Regions from separate parts of the Ensifer sp. LC384 genome, predicted to be linked through region 4. Evidence: riboswitches for the same ligand, from Rfam matches in the RefSeq annotation. Region 4 holds a riboswitch; each other region holds the start of a gene.
What was found. A riboswitch is a leader RNA that binds a small molecule or an ion and turns the genes downstream of it on or off. The one in region 4 is predicted to bind thiamine pyrophosphate.
Positions count from the first base shown of each region.

Region 1: linked by a shared signal. The riboswitch ahead of thiC (phosphomethylpyrimidine synthase ThiC) and the one ahead of BC363_RS06240 (ABC transporter permease) in region 4 are both predicted to bind thiamine pyrophosphate.
Region 2: linked by a shared signal. The riboswitch ahead of thiB (thiamine ABC transporter substrate binding subunit) and the one ahead of BC363_RS06240 (ABC transporter permease) in region 4 are both predicted to bind thiamine pyrophosphate.
Region 3: linked by a shared signal. The riboswitch ahead of thiO (glycine oxidase ThiO) and the one ahead of BC363_RS06240 (ABC transporter permease) in region 4 are both predicted to bind thiamine pyrophosphate.

Region 1 is NZ_MBST01000003.1:121,654-125,899, forward strand. Features, by position in the region: gene BC363_RS04780 (sensor histidine kinase) at 1-698, shown strand, start outside; gene BC363_RS04785 (sigma-54 dependent transcriptional regulator) at 702-2,066, shown strand; TPP riboswitch at 2,142-2,273, shown strand; gene thiC (phosphomethylpyrimidine synthase ThiC) at 2,368-4,191, shown strand.
Region 2 is NZ_MBST01000056.1:79,445-83,690, reverse strand. Features, by position in the region: gene BC363_RS27950 (ABC-F family ATP-binding cassette domain-containing protein) at 1-350, opposite strand, end outside; gene BC363_RS27945 (thiamine diphosphokinase) at 354-1,004, opposite strand; partial or broken gene BC363_RS36130 (GNAT family N-acetyltransferase) at 1,111-1,260, opposite strand; partial or broken gene BC363_RS27940 (GNAT family N-acetyltransferase) at 1,338-1,700, opposite strand; TPP riboswitch at 1,842-1,959, shown strand; gene thiB (thiamine ABC transporter substrate binding subunit) at 2,009-3,037, shown strand; gene thiP (thiamine/thiamine pyrophosphate ABC transporter permease ThiP) at 3,069-4,246, shown strand, end outside.
Region 3 is NZ_MBST01000008.1:78,217-82,462, forward strand. Features, by position in the region: gene BC363_RS09230 (thiazole synthase) at 1-652, opposite strand, end outside; gene thiS (sulfur carrier protein ThiS) at 655-852, opposite strand; gene thiO (glycine oxidase ThiO) at 842-1,837, opposite strand; TPP riboswitch at 2,063-2,194, opposite strand; gene BC363_RS35075 (hypothetical protein) at 2,243-2,674, shown strand; gene BC363_RS09250 (GntR family transcriptional regulator) at 2,658-3,326, shown strand; gene bioB (biotin synthase BioB) at 3,538-4,246, shown strand, end outside.
Region 4 is NZ_MBST01000004.1:208,328-212,573, forward strand. Features, by position in the region: gene BC363_RS35790 (lysozyme) at 1-48, shown strand, start outside; partial or broken gene BC363_RS06235 (IS110 family transposase) at 1-949, shown strand, start outside; TPP riboswitch at 1,671-1,773, shown strand; gene BC363_RS06240 (ABC transporter permease) at 1,915-2,658, shown strand; partial or broken gene BC363_RS06245 (ABC transporter substrate-binding protein) at 2,780-3,624, shown strand; gene BC363_RS06250 (hydroxyethylthiazole kinase) at 3,621-4,246, shown strand, end outside.

The DNA of each region.
Region 1 (4,246 bases), on a different contig from region 4:
AGACGGTGCAGCAGGAACTGGTCCAGGCCAACCGACTGGCGATCCTCGGCCAGGTGGCAGCCGGCGTCGCCCACGAGATCAACCAGCCGGTCGCGACCATCCGCGCCTATGCCGACAATGCGCGCACCTTCCTCGATCGCGGCCAGCAGGAGACAGCGGTCGAAAACCTCGAAAGCATCGCCGCGCTGACCGAGCGGGTCGGCACCATCACCGACGAGCTGCGCAGTTTTGCGCGCAAGGGACGATTCGTCGCCGAACCGACGTCCGTGCCAGAGGTGATCGAAGGCGCACGAATGCTGCTGCGCAGCCGCTTTGCCGGCCGCATGGACGCGATCGTCATCGATCTGCCGGAGAACGGGCTCAGCGTGCTCGGCAACCGTATCCGGATTGAACAGGTGCTGATCAACCTGCTGCAGAATGCCCTGGAAGCCCTTGGCGACCGGGCAGACGCGGAGATCCGTGTGCGGTGCGAGATAGGCGCCTCCGACACTGTTTCCCTTGTTGTCGCCGACAATGGCCCGGGCATCAGGCCCGATATCCTCGAGGATCTGTTCACCCCGTTCAACACGTCCAAGGATGAGGGCCTCGGTCTCGGCCTTGCCATCTCCAAGGAAATCGTCGTCGACTATGGCGGCGACATCGAGGTCAAGACCGGCCCCGACGGTACCGTCTTCACCGTTCGCTTGAAGAGGGCCTGAGCGATGCAACAATCCGTATGCCTCGTCGACGACGACAGCGAGCTCAGGAAGGCGATGAAGCAGACGCTGGAGCTTGCCGGCCTCACCGTCTCCGCCTTTCCCGGCGCGGCGGAAGCGCTCATACTCCTCGGCCCGGGCTTCGACGGCATCGTCATCAGCGATATCCGCATGCCGGGGATCGATGGCCTGACACTCTTTCGCCGCATCGCCGATTTCGACCCCGACCTGCCGGTCATTCTGGTGACCGGGCACGGCGATATTCCGATGGCCGTTCAGGCCATGCAGGACGGCGTCTACGACTTCATTCCGAAACCTTTTGCCGCCGACCGTCTTGTGCAGAGCGCGCGCCGCGCCCTGGAAAAGCGCCGGCTGGTGATGGAAAACCGTGCCCTGAAGCGTGCAGCGGAAGTCGCCGGCGAAAGCCTGCCGCTGATTGGCCAGACGCCGGTCATGGAACGGCTGCGCCAGACCTTGCAGCATATCGCCGACACCGACGTGGATGTGCTCGTTGCCGGCGAAACCGGCAGCGGCAAGGAGGTGGTGGCGACGCTGCTGCACAATTGGAGCCGGCGCCGCGACGGCAACTTCGTGGCGCTCAACTGCGGCGCACTGCCGGAAACGGTGATCGAAAGCGAGCTTTTCGGCCACGAGCAGGGCGCCTTTACCGGCGCCTTGAAGAAGCGCATCGGCCGTATCGAGCATGCAAGTGGCGGCACGCTTTTCCTCGATGAAATCGAAGCGATGCCGCCGGCAACGCAGGTCAAGATGCTGCGTGTTCTCGAAGCCCGCGAAATCACGCCGCTCGGCACCAATGTCGTGCGACCGGTGGATATCCGCGTGATCGCCGCCGCCAAGATCGACCTTGGTGACCCGGCCCAGCGGGGCGACTTTCGCGAGGATCTCTATTTCCGGCTGAACGTCGTCACCCTGTCGATCCCGCCGCTGCGCGAACGCCGGGACGACATCCCGCTTCTCTTTTCGCATTTCCTGACGCGCGCGGGCGAGCGGTTCAAGCGCGACGTGCCGACGGTTTCGCCGGCGGTGCACCACTATCTGATGTCCCATTCCTGGCCCGGCAATGTGCGCGAACTCTCGCATTTCGCCGAGCGCGTCGCCCTTGGCGTCGAAGGGGCGCTCGGACAGCCGACCGCCGCCGCAGTGCCAACCGGTGCCGCCCTGCCCGAACGACTCGAGCGCTACGAGGCAGAAATTCTGAAAGAAGCGCTGCGGGCGCAGCGCGGCGACGTCAAGGCGACGATCGAGGCACTGGGCATTCCGCGCAAGACCTTCTACGACAAGCTGCAGCGGCACGGCATCAACCGGGCGGATTATGCCGATCGCCCGTCAGTCGAAAAGCCGGGCCGCTAGTAAGCGATCAACAGGCCTGACACGCGACCTTCGGATTAGCGCTTGACTGCGCATCCGGATCGATGGCTATCTCTAGGCATTCACCAGGGGGGTCCCGTCAAGGGGCTGAGATACTGCTGGGCGGATCGGCTTTGCCGACCGAGGCGCAGTGACCCGTTGAACCTGATCCAGTTCATACTGGCGTAGGGACGGTGCAGACATCGACGCCACGGGTCCGTCAATCGCGCGGAAATCCGGGCGGACCTGTCTTTTCCTTCCGGCTTCAGAACTGGGTCTCCAACCGCAAACTTGGAGCCTCATCATGAATATTGTCACCAAACCCGCAGACCTCACGGTCACCAAAGGCCCGCTTCCCGCCTCGAAGAAGGTCTACAAACCAGGCACGATCCATCCTGATATCCGCGTGCCGATGCGCGAAATCGCCCTGCACCCCACGTCGGGCGAGCCGCCGGTCACGGTCTATGATGCCTCCGGGCCCTATACCGTGGAAGACGCCAACATCCGCATCGAGGAAGGGCTGCCACGGCCGCGCCGCAACTGGATCATCGCACGTGGCGATGTCGAAGCCTATGACGGGCGCAGCGTCCGGCCGGAAGACAACGGCTTTGCCTCCGGAGACCGGCTGACGCCAACCTTTCCCGTCCGTCATGCGCCCTTGCGTGCCACCGGCCGGCGCGCCGTGACGCAACTTGCCTATGCACGGGCCGGCATCATCACGCCCGAGATGGAGTTCGTCGCCATCCGCGAAAACCTCGGCCGCGACGCCGCGCGCGCCACGCAGCGCGACGGCGAAAGCTTCGGCGCCCATATTCCCGATCACGTCACGCCCGAATTCGTCCGCCAGGAAATCGCCAGCGGCCGCGCCGTCCTGCCCGCCAACATCAACCATCCGGAATGCGAACCGATGATCATCGGCCGGAACTTCCTGGTGAAGATCAATGCCAATATCGGCAACTCCGCCGTCACCTCTTCGATGGCCGAGGAAGTCGAAAAGATGGTCTGGGCAACGCGTTGGGGCGCAGACACGGTCATGGACCTTTCGACCGGCCGCAACATCCACAACATCCGCGAATGGATCATCCGCAATTCGCCGGTGCCGATCGGCACCGTGCCGCTCTACCAGGCGCTCGAAAAGGTCAACGGCATCGCCGAGGACCTGACCTGGGAGGTCTATCGCGACACGCTGATCGAACAGGCGGAACAGGGCGTCGACTACTTCACAATCCATGCCGGTGTCCGGCTTCACTATATCCCGCTGACGGTCGACCGGGTCACGGGCATCGTCTCGCGCGGCGGCTCGATCATGGCCAAGTGGTGCCTGCACCATCACAAGGAGAGCTTTCTCTACGAGCACTTCGAAGAGATCTGCGATATCTGCCGTGCCTACGACGTCTCGTTTTCGCTCGGTGACGGCCTGCGCCCGGGCTCGATCGCCGATGCCAACGACGCCGCCCAATTTGCCGAACTGGAAACGCTGGGCGAGTTGACGAAGATCGCCTGGGCCAAGGATTGCCAGGTGATGATCGAGGGGCCGGGCCACGTGCCGATGCACAAGATCAAGGAAAACATGGACAAGCAGCTCGCCGTCTGTGGCGAGGCGCCGTTCTATACGCTTGGGCCCCTGACGACCGACATCGCGCCCGGCTACGACCACATCACGTCGGGCATAGGTGCTGCGATGATCGGCTGGTTCGGCACGGCCATGCTCTGCTACGTGACGCCGAAGGAGCACCTGGGCCTGCCGGATCGCAACGACGTCAAGACCGGGGTCATCACCTACAAGATCGCAGCCCACGCAGCTGATCTCGCCAAGGGACATCCGGCGGCCCGCACCCGGGACGACGCCCTGTCGCGCGCCCGTTTCGAGTTCCGCTGGGAGGACCAGTTCAACCTGTCGCTCGACCCGGAGACCGCGCGCTCCTTCCACGACGAGACCTTGCCGAAGGAGGCGCACAAGGTCGCGCATTTCTGCTCGATGTGCGGGCCGAAATTCTGCTCGATGCGGATCTCGCACGACATCCGCGCCGAGGCGCAGAAGGAAGGTCTGCAGGCGATGGCAGCCAAGTATCGCGACGGCGGCGATCTCTATCTGCCGGTCGGCGACGACGCCGTAGTGCAGCGATAACGACCACGCCAGAAGGGGCGGCGAACCGCCCCTTCTGGCGTAGGATTTCGGCTCT
Region 2 (4,246 bases), on a different contig from region 4:
GGGTCTTCTTCGCCGGTCAGGCCCAGATGCTGCAGCAGATAGGCGACCCGGTAAGGGTCGTCGCTCGGGCCAAGGCCCGCCTCGGCATAGGCCTGCACTGTGTCGTAGCCGTCGAAATCCGGCGCCTGGGGCAGGTAACGAACCGTCGCCGAAGGGTGGCGGAATATTTCGCCGGATTGCGCTTCGGCAAGACCGGCGGCGATCTTCATCAGCGTCGATTTGCCGGAACCGTTGCGCCCGACAAGGCAGATGCGATCCCCCGGCTCCACCTGCAGGTTGGCGCCGGCCAGAAGCGGCGTGCCACCGAAGGTCAGGAAGATATCGTCGAGTTTCAGAATGGGAGGCGCCAAGGCTCAGGCTCCGGAAAGGTCGTAGGGGCGGGCGAGAACGATCGCCCGGCCGGTGTCGAGGGAAATGCGAAGGGGACCCTCCGCGACATTGGATACGGTGCGGGAAGACCCGAACGGCACCGTGAAATTGGTAAGCGGATAACGCGCACCGACGATCGAAAGGCCGAAGAGATCGGTCAACCCGAGGATCGAGAACAGGCTGCCCTTCGGCAGATCGATTTCGATCTCGCCTGCCAGCAGCGGATAGGCCTCCTCCTCGCCCGAGGTCATGAACACCGGCAACCCACGCTCGGCCAGCGAAACGGCCTGAAGCAGGTGCAGGAATGCATGGTCGCTGCGTGTGCCGCCAAGTGCCCCGGCAAAGATCAGCGCTTCCGCGCCACGCGAAAGTGCCGCCTCGACGGCGATTTCGCCGTCGGTCGCGGCCTTGGCGGCAGGATAGGGCTCACGCGGGACGCTGGCAAACTCCGTGAGCAGCGTCTCCTCGGTCGAATCGAAATCGCCCACCCAGACGTCGGGGATCACGGACAGGGTCCGCGCATGCCGCATGCCGCCATCGGCGGCAACAAAGCGGCTGCCTGCGAGCTGGCGCGCAACGCGCTCGGTGAGGGTCAGCGCACCGCCGAGCAGAATGGTGAAGGTGGATCGGGCCATGGCAAAGCCCATAGCGCAAAGGCACGGGCAAGGAAAAGCAAGAAAACCGAACGAAGGGGCGATCCGGCGATTTTGCGCCGCCGTCGCCCGTGATCTTCAGTGATCTTCAGTGTTCGTCGGGCAAGGGATCGGGAAACAGCATCTCCGCATAGATGCCGGGCATGGAATCGGGGATCTCTATGGCGCCCACCGCGCGCCGGTAGAATTCGGCAGGGCCGACGCCGCCGATGATCGCGTGACCATACAGCGCCGCGCGTCAAATATGACGCGCAAAGGACGCTGTAACGCTTTATACCTGCTGCATAATTTTCTCCTTAAATCGACTCCGATTTAAGGAATTATGCAGTAGCCCGCATTGCGCATCGCCGTCAGGCTCTCGCGCAAGAGCGCCTCGCCGATCCCGCGCCCGCGCATGGCCTCATCGACACCGGTCGGCCCGAAGAAGCCGAGCGCGGTGACATCGTGGCAGGCAAAGCCGACGATGCGATCCTGAAACACCGCGATGTGCATGCGTGTCGGCATCGAGGCGAAGGCGGCCTCCGCCTCGCCCGCCCAGCCGGAGCCGAACGTCTGCTCGATCCAGGGAACGACGAGCCTGCGTTCGGGCGCCATCGCGCGGTGAATGCCGATGCCGTCCGCAAGCGGCGATCTGGGCTGTGCCGGCAGGGCATAAAGGCGAACGAGCATGTCTGTCATCGCAGACTCCTTCCGCGTCCGGGTCTCATGTCTCTACGGACAAATTTACCCCATGCGCCGCCGGCGCGAAAACGCGGGGCGCATGCTTTCTCCGTCCCCAAACTTCGCTTGCCATCAAACCGGCTCGGCGGTAAATCTCTACCCGCTCTAACGGGGTGCCTTCCGACCGCATGGCGGCCGAAGGCTGAGAGGCGTTGAACGCCAACCCGCGGAACCTGATCCGGCTCATACCGGCGGAGGGATTAGACGCGATCGGATCGATACGCCCTTTTCCCATGCAACATCATTACTAGGGAGAGGTGCCTGCCATGTCCAATTCATCGCAACTGAAGTTCCTTAGCCGGCTAGCGCTTGCCGCGACTGCGAGCCTTGTCTTCGCGGCCAATGCCGTCGCTGCGGAAAAGACGCTGACCGTCTACACCTATGAAAGCTTCATCACCGAATGGGGCCCGGGTGCCAAGGTCGCCGAAGCCTTTGAAAAGACCTGCGAATGCAAGGTCACCTATGTCGGCGTCGCCGATGGCGTCGAGTTGCTGACGCGCCTCAAGCTCGAAGGCGCGGCCTCCAAGGCCGACATCGTGCTCGGCCTCGACACCAATCTCGTCGCCGAGGCCAAGGCCACCGGCTTCTTCGCGCCGCACGGCATCGAAGCAGTGGGCATCAAGGTGCCCGGCAACTTCTCCGACGACACCTTCCTCCCCTATGACTACGGCCATTTCGCCGTCGTCTATGACACCCAGGCTTTGACGACGCCGCCGAAGAGCCTCAAGGAGCTGGTCGAGGGCGACCCGTCGCAAAAGATCGTCATCGAGGATCCGCGCACCTCGACGCCGGGTCTCGGTCTGCTTCTGTGGGTCAAGGCCGTCTATGGCGACGAGGCGGGTGCCGCCTGGGCCAAGCTCAAGGGCCGTGTGCTGACCGTGACGCCGGGCTGGTCGGAAGCCTATGGCCTGTTCACCAAGGGCGAGGCGCCGATGGTGCTGTCCTACACGACGTCGCCCGCCTACCACATGGTGGCGGAAAACACCGATCGCTATCAGGCGGCCGCCTTTTCGGAAGGCCACTACATCCAGATCGAAGTCGCCGGCATGACCAAGAGCGCCAAGGAGCCGGAGCTTGCCAAGCAATTTCTCGCCTTCATGACCGGTCCGGAGTTCCAGTCAATCATTCCGACCACCAACTGGATGATGCCGGTCGCAGCGACCAAGGAACCCCTGCCCGACGCTTTCGGCAAGCTGGTCAATCCGGAAAAGACCTTCCTGCTGCCGTCGGAAGAGGTCGCGGCAAACCGCAAGGCCTGGATCGACGAATGGCTCGCCGCCATGAGCAAGAACTGAGGCGCGCTTGTTCGCGCCTGCCGAAAACAGGATCACGATTACCGCCGGGGCCGTGGGCCTCGGCGGCATCCTGCTTTTTGTCGGCCTCGCAATTGCAGCGCTTCTGCTCCAGAGCGGGGATTTTGGCAACGGCGTCCTGTTCGATGCCTATATCTGGCGGGTAACGCGCTTCACCTTGCTGCAGGCGAGCCTTTCGACGCTGCTTTCGGTTGCTCTGGCCATTCCGGTCGCGCGGGCACTCGCGCGCCGGACCGCCTTTCCCGGCCGCGTCTGGGTGCTGCGGATCATGGCCCTGCCGCTCGGTCTGCCGGTGCTGGTCGGCGCACTCGGGCTGATCGAGATCTGGGGCCGGCAGGGCGTGCTCAACACCGCCCTTGCAGAGCTCGGGCTGCAGCAGCCCGTGAGCATCTATGGCCTCTTCGGCATCCTGCTTGCCCATGTCTTCTTCAACATGCCGCTTGTCGCGCGCCTTTTCCTCGCCGGCCTTGAGCGGATACCCTCGGAATATTGGAGAACCGCCGCCAATCTGGGCATGCCGCCGGCCGCACTCTTCCGCTTTGTCGAATGGCCGGTCCTTCGTGGATTGTTGCCGGGGGCAGCCGGGCTCGTCTTCATGCTCTGCGCCACCAGCTTCACCCTCGTGCTGACGCTCGGCGGCGGGCCTGCCGCCAGCACCATCGAGGTCGCGATCTACCAGGCGCTGCGCTTCGATTTCGATCCACCCCGGGCGATCGCTCTGTCCGCCCTACAGATCGTCATGACCGGAGCCCTGCTCCTGGCACTGGCCCGTGTCGCGACCGAACCCGCGCAAAGCGCGACCACAGGCCGTGCCTCCAGACGCTACGATGCACGAACCGGCCTCTCCCGTGCATCCGATGCCGGCTGGATCCTGTTCTCGCTGCTCTTTATCGGGGCGCCGCTGATGGCCGTCCTCGGCTCGGGCCTGCGTGCGGACCTGGTGAAGCTTGCGGGCGACCCGAGCGTGCATCGTGCCCTCATCACCAGCATCGTCATCGCCGTCCTCTCGGCATTCCTTTGCGTCGGCGTTGCCGCCGCGATGATCCGCGCCGCAGGTACTGTTGTGGCGCGTCGCCACGCCCCGACCTTGGCCAGGGCTTTTGCCAGCACTGTCACCGCCAGCACCTCGCTGGTGCTGCTGGTGCCGCCGGTCGTGCTTGGGGCGGGATGGTTCCTGCTTCTGCGCCCCTT
Region 3 (4,246 bases), on a different contig from region 4:
TCAGGGCCGGATTTCCCGCACCAGCCACCGCGGTATTCAGGAGCACGGCATCGAAACCGAGCTCCATCACCGTCGTCGCATGCGAAGGGCGGCCGATGCCGGCATCGACAATCAGCGGCACATCAGGGAAATGCGCGCGCATCGACCGCAAGGCGGGCAGATTTTGCGGTCCCATGGCACTGCCGATCGGCGCACACCAGGGCATCAACACGCGGCAGCCAGCTTCCAGCAGGCGCTCGGCGACGACAAGATCGTCGGTCGTATAGGGAAAGACCTCGAAGCCCTCGTTCGAAAGGATCCGTGCGGCTTCGACCAGCGCGAACACGTCCGGCTGCAGCGTGTCGTGATTGCCGATCACTTCGAGCTTGATCCAGTTCGTCCTGAACACCTCGCGCGCCATCTTGGCGGTGAGGACCGCCTCCTTGGTGGTGTGGCAGCCGGCCGTGTTCGGCAGTATTTTCGTCCCGAGCTCGCGGATCAGGTCGAAAAACGCACCGCCCGCTTTGCCGCCGGCCGTTTCGCGTCTCAAGGAGACGGTGATGATTTGTGTCTGTGAAGCCCGCACGGCGTCCGAAAGCACGGCTGGCGATGGATAGCCTGCTGTGCCCAGGAGCAGTCGGGAGGTGATTTCCGTGTCGTAGACTTGCAGCATGTTCAGCCACCTTTCATCGGTGAGAGGATTTCGATGCGGTCATGGTCGCGCAGACGCCAGCCATCGCGGTCGGCCGCGTGAACGAGTTCGCCGTTGACCGCAGTCGCCAGCCAGCTTCCTTCATAGTCGAGTGCCGCCATCAGTTCGGCGAGCGTCGAGCAGGCGATCTCGTGCTCGTCGCCATTGACGTTAAGATTCATCATGGAACTCCGATTGGTGGTTCGGGTTGAGCAGACATTCGGCAACGTCGTGCGCAAGGGCTGGCGAGAGCAGGAACCCATGTCGATACAGACCGTTCACGCAAAAGGTCGAGCCGCTTCGGGTGATCCTCGGCAGGTTGTCGGGATAGGCAGGGCGAACACCAGTCCCGGTCTCGGTGATCTCCGCCTCGCCGAAGGCTGGGTGCAGGGCGTAGGCGGCGTTCAAGAGTTCCATCAGCGAGCGTGCAGCAATAGGGCCGCACGTTTCGCTCTCGATCATTGTTGCCCCGACCATGAAGAGACCCTGGCGGCGTGGAACGACGTAGAGGGGGTGTCGTGGATGCAGGAAGCGCACTGGGCGCGACAGTTGAATGTCGCCGGTGCGCAGATAGAGCATCTCGCCGCGCACGCCCCGCAGGGCGGCATCATCCGGGAGCCTGGCACGGCCGGTGCAATCGATACGCCAATCGAAACGGTGGCTGACGGTGGCATCGGTCGTCTGGCCGAAGTGAAAACGCACGCCCATGGCCATCAATGTGTCACGGAGTGACGACAGCGCTTCTCTCGGATCGAGATGGGCTTCCCTGGGGAAGTAGAGCGCACGCGCGAAACGACCGGCGAGATCCGGTTCCAGCTCGGCTATCTCTTCTGCATCCAGCCATCTGTGCCCGGTGGTTCGCGTCGCGAAGCGATCGAGTTCGCGGGTGTCACGCGCGGCGGCGACGACGAGTGTGCCCTCTTGCGCGACTTTGCCGGGCAGCGCCGCCTTCCACCACTCGATGGCTGTCGCACCGACGCGTTCGACCCTCTCGTCGGCACTCTCGCGCTCACACCAGGGCGCCAGCATGCCGCCGGCAAACCAGGATGCCCCGGCGCCAATGTGTTGGGCCTGTTCGACAACGTCGACATCAATGCCGCGTCGTGCCAGCTCGTAGGCAGTGACAAGACCGACGACACCCGCTCCCTTGATCAGCACCGGCCTCATTTGGCAGCCGTTCGAGCCGTTGCCTGGCCGGCGCTGCAGCACCATTCACCCGTGCGCCGGCGCGCTAACGTCCGTGAGTGTAGCTGCCTATGCCCGAAGTTTGGCTCGTCTACGGCATCTGAAAAAACCATTGGCTGGCTCCAACGTTGACATTTGGAGACCCAGATCCTGGAGCTGGAAAGATAGAGACCCGTCCACGCGATCGCAAAAAAGGAGCTGTCGCGACTGCCGTCGTTCCCACCGTCCCTACGCCAGCATGAACTGGATCAGGTTCAACGGGTCATTGCGCTGCGGTCGAAAGAGCCGATCCGCCCAGCAATATCTCAGCCCCTTGTCGGGACTCCCCTGGTGAATGAACGAGTTGAACGACGATAGCCGCACTCTGTCAAGTGTTGGAGCAGAATGATGGTTGAAAACGCCGCCGCAAGGAACAACGCTCAGGCCGTGGATGCACCCACAGCCTGGCGCTCAGAGACGTTGGAGCATGGCGCACAGCTAAGTCATTCTTCGAACGACCCAGAGCGACCGGCCCGCATGAGCGATTCCGGAGACGAGTCGCAGGCGTGGATCATCCTTGAGCCGCTCAGCCTCAGCCGCATCAAGATTAAGGACCATCTGATCGGTTTCGTTTGCGTTCGGCGTAATCCACCAGCGCCGATCCTCGCAGCAAAGCCCGGCTTCCGGTTGCTCCTGGAGGTACTCAATCGCATATTCGGCGTTCACTTTTCGCGGTCCGGCGTCCTCGGGCATTTGTTTTTCCTCCATCTCACATTCCTTGAGCTGGCTCGACAACAAGGCTGCCGCAAATTATCTATAAAAAATGACCGCAATCAATGACGATACAGTTGCCAGCCGCATCAGCCGCATCCTTGCTGACCGGATCGTGACGGGCCAATTGGAACCAGGCACGAAACTCCGGCAGGACCATATCGCCGAGGAATTTGGGGCGAGCCACGTGCCCGTGCGCGAGGCCTTCCGCAGGCTGGAGGCGCAGGGTCTCGCCATTAGCGAACCGCGTCGTGGCGTGCGCGTCGCTTCATTCGATCTCAAGGAGCTTCGCGAGGTCGCACAAATGCGCGCCGCGCTCGAAGTTCTGGCGCTGCGTCATGCGGCCCCGCACCTGACGCCGGCGATCCTCGATCTGGCTGAAGAGGCGACGGTCGCCGCGGACAATTCCCGCGATGTGCGCTCCTGGGAGGAGGCGAACCGGCGCTTTCACCGGCTGCTACTGACGCCGTGCGGTATGCCACGTCTGCTTGCCGCGATCGACGATTTGCATGCTGTCAGCGCCCGCTTCCTGTTTTCGACCTGGCGGTCGGAATGGGAGGTGCGGACGGACCATGACCACCGAGCAATTCTCGCCTTCCTTCGGCAGGGCAAGATCGAAAATGCGGCCGCAGTCCTGGAGCGCCATGTCCAGTGGATCGGGCAGAAACCGGTCAAAAACGCCTCCGGTTCCACGCGGAATGCCTTTGCTATCGTCGGCTGACGGACGGCGCTCGGAACGCTGTTTTTTAAAGCGTTTTGGGGTTCCGGTTGGACAGCCGCGACAGTCAGTCAGCCCCTTCCAATACCTTCTATGGTTGAAGTCATCTGCTGCCTCGCCCTTCAGTTGGTTGCGTCTCCGCTGCCGAGGAAGAATTATAGATAATATCAGATTCTATCTATAATACGGATGCAACAACGAGGGCGATCAACTTATGCTGGATGCAGGTGTGCAGAACGAGGGAGTTCCGGCCAACTCCCCGACCGCCGATGAGAGCTCGAATCTCGATAAAGCGAGAAAAATCTATAATCTCCCTTTCAACGACCTCCTCTTTCGCGCGCAAACCGTCCACCGCGCGCATTTCGATCCGAATGCCGTGCAGATGAGCCGGCTGCTGTCGATCAAGACCGGCGGATGCGCGGAGGATTGCGGTTATTGCAGCCAGTCGGCGCACTATCCGACCGGGCTCAAGGCCTCGAAATTGATGGAAGTCGAAAGGGTGATCGCGGAGGCCCGTAAAGCCAAGGCGGGCGGCGCCACCCGCTATTGCATGGGGGCAGCCTGGCGCAGCCCGAAAGATCGCGACATGGAGGCGATCGTCGCCATGGTGGGCGGCGTCAAGGCGCTCGGTATGGAGACCTGCATGACGCTCGGCATGCTGTCGCCGGCGCAGACGGCGTCGCTCGCAGATGCTGGCCTCGACTACTACAATCACAATGTCGATACGTCCGAACGTTTCTACAGCGAGATCATCACCACCCGAACCTTTGCCGACCGTCTCGAAACGCTCGCCAACGTGCGCGAGGCCGGCATCAAAGTCTGCGCCGGGGGTATCCTGGGGATGGGCGAAACCGTCGACGACCGTGTCTCCATGCTTGTGACGCTCGCCAATCTTCCCATGGCCCCTGAAAGCGTGCCGATCA
Region 4 (4,246 bases):
TCCTGGAGCCTTGGCAGAACTGATCAGAAAGAGGGCCCCTTGCGCTGAACGCATCGGCTTTGAGACCGGCGCCATGTCGAGTTGATTGTGGCATGAGCTCACGCGCATAGATCTTCCCGTCGTCTGCATCGACGCACGGCATGCGAAAGCGGCATTGTCGGTGCGCATGAACAAGAGTGACGAGAACGATGCCCGCGGTCTGGCTGAACTGGTTCGTATCGGTTGGTACAGGGAGGTGAAGGTCAAGAGCGCTGAAAGTCAGCAGGTTCGATCTCTGCTCGTGACCCGCTCGCGCTTGATCCAAATAAGACGTGATTTGGAAAATAAGATCCGGGCGATGCTAAAGGAGTATGGCCTGCTCTTCGAGCGTGCTATCGGATCGATGTTCCGGCGTAAGGTCGTAGAATTAGTTGATACCGGCCATGTTCTTCGGGATGTCATCGAACCGCTGCTTTCCATTCATGAGCAAGTTTGTCGTGAACAGGAAAAGCTCGATAAACGGATGGCAGGACTTGCTCGCACCGATGAAACAATCCGCCGGCTGATGACTGTGCCCGGCATCGGCGCGATTACGGCGCTGACATTCCGCCACACCATCGATGATCCTAGTCGGTTCAGATCGGCCACGACGATTGGTGCTTATCTTGGTCTGACGCCCAGGCGAAAACAATCGGGGGAGACCGACACCAACGGAAAGACCTCAAAATGGGGCGATCGCCTTTTACGGACCTATCTGTTCGAAGCTGCGTCAGTCCTACTACATCGCACCAAGAAATGGTGCTCGTTGAAGGCATGGGGGCTGCGGCTTGCGAAACGCATTGGGATGAAAAAGGCGCAAGTCGCTGTTGCTCGGAAGCTTGCCGTCATCCTTCATTGCATCTGGGTGGATGGCACTACATTTGAATGGAGTTCCGGGAAAAGGAGCCTGACTTTCTCTACGAGTTTGTAGGCCCCAAGCGGGTCTGCGATGTCCCCGCCGGGACGGTGGTTGCGGTGACTTCGGTCAATCGGCTGGTGGCCAAACAGGCACGCCGTTGCACACGTTGAAGCGCCCGGCCCGAACATCATCATGAGGCAACGACCTCGGAAAGGACCATGACCCCGGCAAGGATGTTAAGCTTGACAACCATCCGCGTGGCTCTTCGCCGTTTCCTTCATCACGGGAAACGTGATTTGCGCCGAGCTCGGTATGTCTGCAGTCGCGAATCTGCCTCTCCACTAACCAAGCCGATCCAGGACTTTTCGGCGTGCCACATCCTCATTTGTCGTATCGAGGTTTTCCCAGTGTTGCGCCTTAGGCGCTTCGGGATATTTATGAAGAAATAATGGCTTTCTCCACGTTTTTGTGTGTAGATCTTCATTGTATATCTCGTGATAGATATCGAATGACAGCGCGCTTCGATGAATTAAAGCGTAAATTTAATTTATAGTTATATAGTGATATTGGAGTTAATTCTTGTAGTACTGGAAATGATTTTGTTCTCTCGAATGCTTATTGCGGATGGTCCATTTTCGTGTTTTTTATTATTTGAGTGATGCAGGCGTCGCCGATGACTGGATTCGGCGAAAAAATTGACAACAGCATTGACGTTTCGGGGGTTTTAGCGGTCTAGGAAGACCAATTTCTCAGAAGTGCCGTTGACAGTCATTCGAATTTCTCCCATTGATTCAAGTATTCCGAGGGGAGCACTTTACAGTGCTGAGATGGCGGTGAGCCGGACCCTTGAACCTGATCCGGGTCATGCCGGCGTAGGAACGGGAAAAGAGCCGCTTTCGGCAAACTAATCGCGTCTTCGCTTTCACCTGGGTCTCCGTGATGTTTTGTCTGGAGATCGATCGATGCTGTCTTTTGCCAAGTTGCCGCCGGATGGCGGGGTTGCATTTCGTCCGGGTTGTTGCGTCGGCTGACCGGCGATGCGCCTGGCGTTCACATTTGTTCGCAGCCTTGCTGTCCTTACTGTCTTCTGGCAACTGGCGGTGCTTGTTTTCGCCCTGCCGCGCTATCTGTTGCCGACGCCCCTCGAGGTACTTGCCGTCTTTGTGCGGCAGCCGGCATTTCTTCTCGATCAAAGCTTGGTGACGATTGCCGAAATGCTGGCCGGCCTCGCGGTTGGCACGGCGTTCGGCGCTGCGACGGCTATCGGGCTCGCAGCTTTTCCGCGGCTCGGAAAGCTTGTCTGGCCCTTCGTACTCGTCCTTCAAGCCTTTCCCGTCTTCGTGATCGCGCCTTTATTGGTGCTGTGGTTGGGCTTCGGCATGGCCTCGAAGATCGTGATGGCGGCCATCATCATCTTCTTTCCGATTGTTTCCGCATTCGCTGATGGCCTGCGCCGTACAGATGCGCAGATCCTTGATGCCGTCGCGCTGACCAAAGCGAGTCACTGGCAGGCGTTGCGGTTTGTGCGGTTACCGCTGGCGCTGCCGGGGCTCGTGTCTGGCTTGCGTGTCGCAGCCCCGTTGGCTCCGCTCGGTGCTGTCGTCGGCGAATGGGTCGGCGCATCTGCTGGGCTTGGCTTCGTGATCGTCCAGGCAAATGCCCGCATGCAGACCGACGTCGTCTTCGCTGCCATGGCGATTCTTGCCGTGCTTGCGGTCACACTTAGGCTTCTCGTCGATGAGGCAACCCGTCCACTCGCGCACTGGGCGCGAGAAACCTGAATTTCTAAGATCAATTGGGAGCGTTCGCATAATCATGGCCCGCAAACTTCTGCTTTCCGCCAGCTTTGCTCTAGGCGTCGTCTTTTCGGCCGGCTCGGCGTCTGCCGAGAAGCTCACGGTGATGCTGGAGTGGTTTGTCAATCCCGACCATGCGCCGATCGTGGTCGCCAAACAGCTCGGCTTGTTCGACAAGGCGGGGCTCGAGGTCGAACTCATCCCCCCGGCGGATCCCTCGAGCGTGCCGCGTCTCGTTGCAGCGGGGCAGGCCGATATCGGCGTGCACTATCAGCCAAACCTCTATCTCGATCATGCCGCTGGTTTGCCGCTCGTTCGGGTGGGTACGCTGGTCGAGACACCGCTCAACACCGTCACCGTCCTTGACGATGGTCCGATCCGCGACCTTGCCGATCTGAAGGGCAAGAAAATCGGCTTTTCCGTCTCCGGTTTCGAGGACGCGATGCTCGGTCGGATGCTCGCCTCGGCCGGCCTCAAGAAGGAAGATGTCGAGCTCGTCAACGTCAATTTCGCCCTGTCGCCGTCGCTGATCGCCGGCAAGGTCGATGCGACGATCGGGGGGTTTAGGAATTTTGAGCTGACGCAGATGCGTCTTGAAGGGCACGAGGGCAGATCGTTCTTCCCTGAGGAACACGGCGTGCCTGTTTATGACGAGCTCGTCTTCGTCACCGACAAGGCGAAGGTCGCCGACAAGCGATTGCGGCCATTCCTGGCCGCGGTGGAGCAGGGGGCGATCACCCTGAAGAAGCGTGGAAGCTGTTTGTCAAAGCCTATCCAAATCTTGACGACGAACTCAACCGCAGCGCATTCACGGACACGCTGCCGCGCTTCGCCAAGCGGCCGGCCGCGCTCGATCGCGGTCGCTATGAGCGGTTTGGTAAATTCCTTGCTGAAAGCGGGCTGATTAGCCAGGCACCTGATGTCGACGATATCGCGGTGGAAATTCGATGACGGACACAGCGCACTTTGTCGAAAATGCTGCTACATCGCTGGCGCTTGTTCGGCAGCGCCGTCCCCGTGTGCATTGCCTGATGAACACGGTGGTGCAGAAGTTCGTCGCTGATGGCCTGGCGGCTGTGGCCGCGGTCCCCTCGATGACATCGGCCCCCGAAGAGGTAGAGGCCTTTGCCCGGCGCGCCGATTCGCTCGTCGTCAACCTCGGTACGCTTGATGAAGTGCGGCGAACGGCGATCCGCCTGGCGACCGCCGTTGCGCGTGATGTCGACAAGCCGTGGATCGTCGATCCCGTGCATTGCGATTATTCGCCGTCGCGGCTTGCCTTCGCCCGGGAGCTCATCGCCTCTGGACCTTCCGGTGTTCGCGGCAATGCCAGCGAGATGGAGATCATCGGTGAGGTCGATGGTGTGCTGAAGATCAAGACCGGGCCGATCGACGAACTTACGCTGGATCGGCACACGATCCGGGTTGAGAACGGCCACCCTCTCATGGCTCAAGTGACGGGAACGGGCTGCCTGTCGGGTGCCTTGATTGCAGCCTTCATGGCCGTCGAGCCGGATCGGCTGAAGGCCGCGACAGGCGCGTTGCTGACGAGCGGCATTGCCGCCGAAATCGC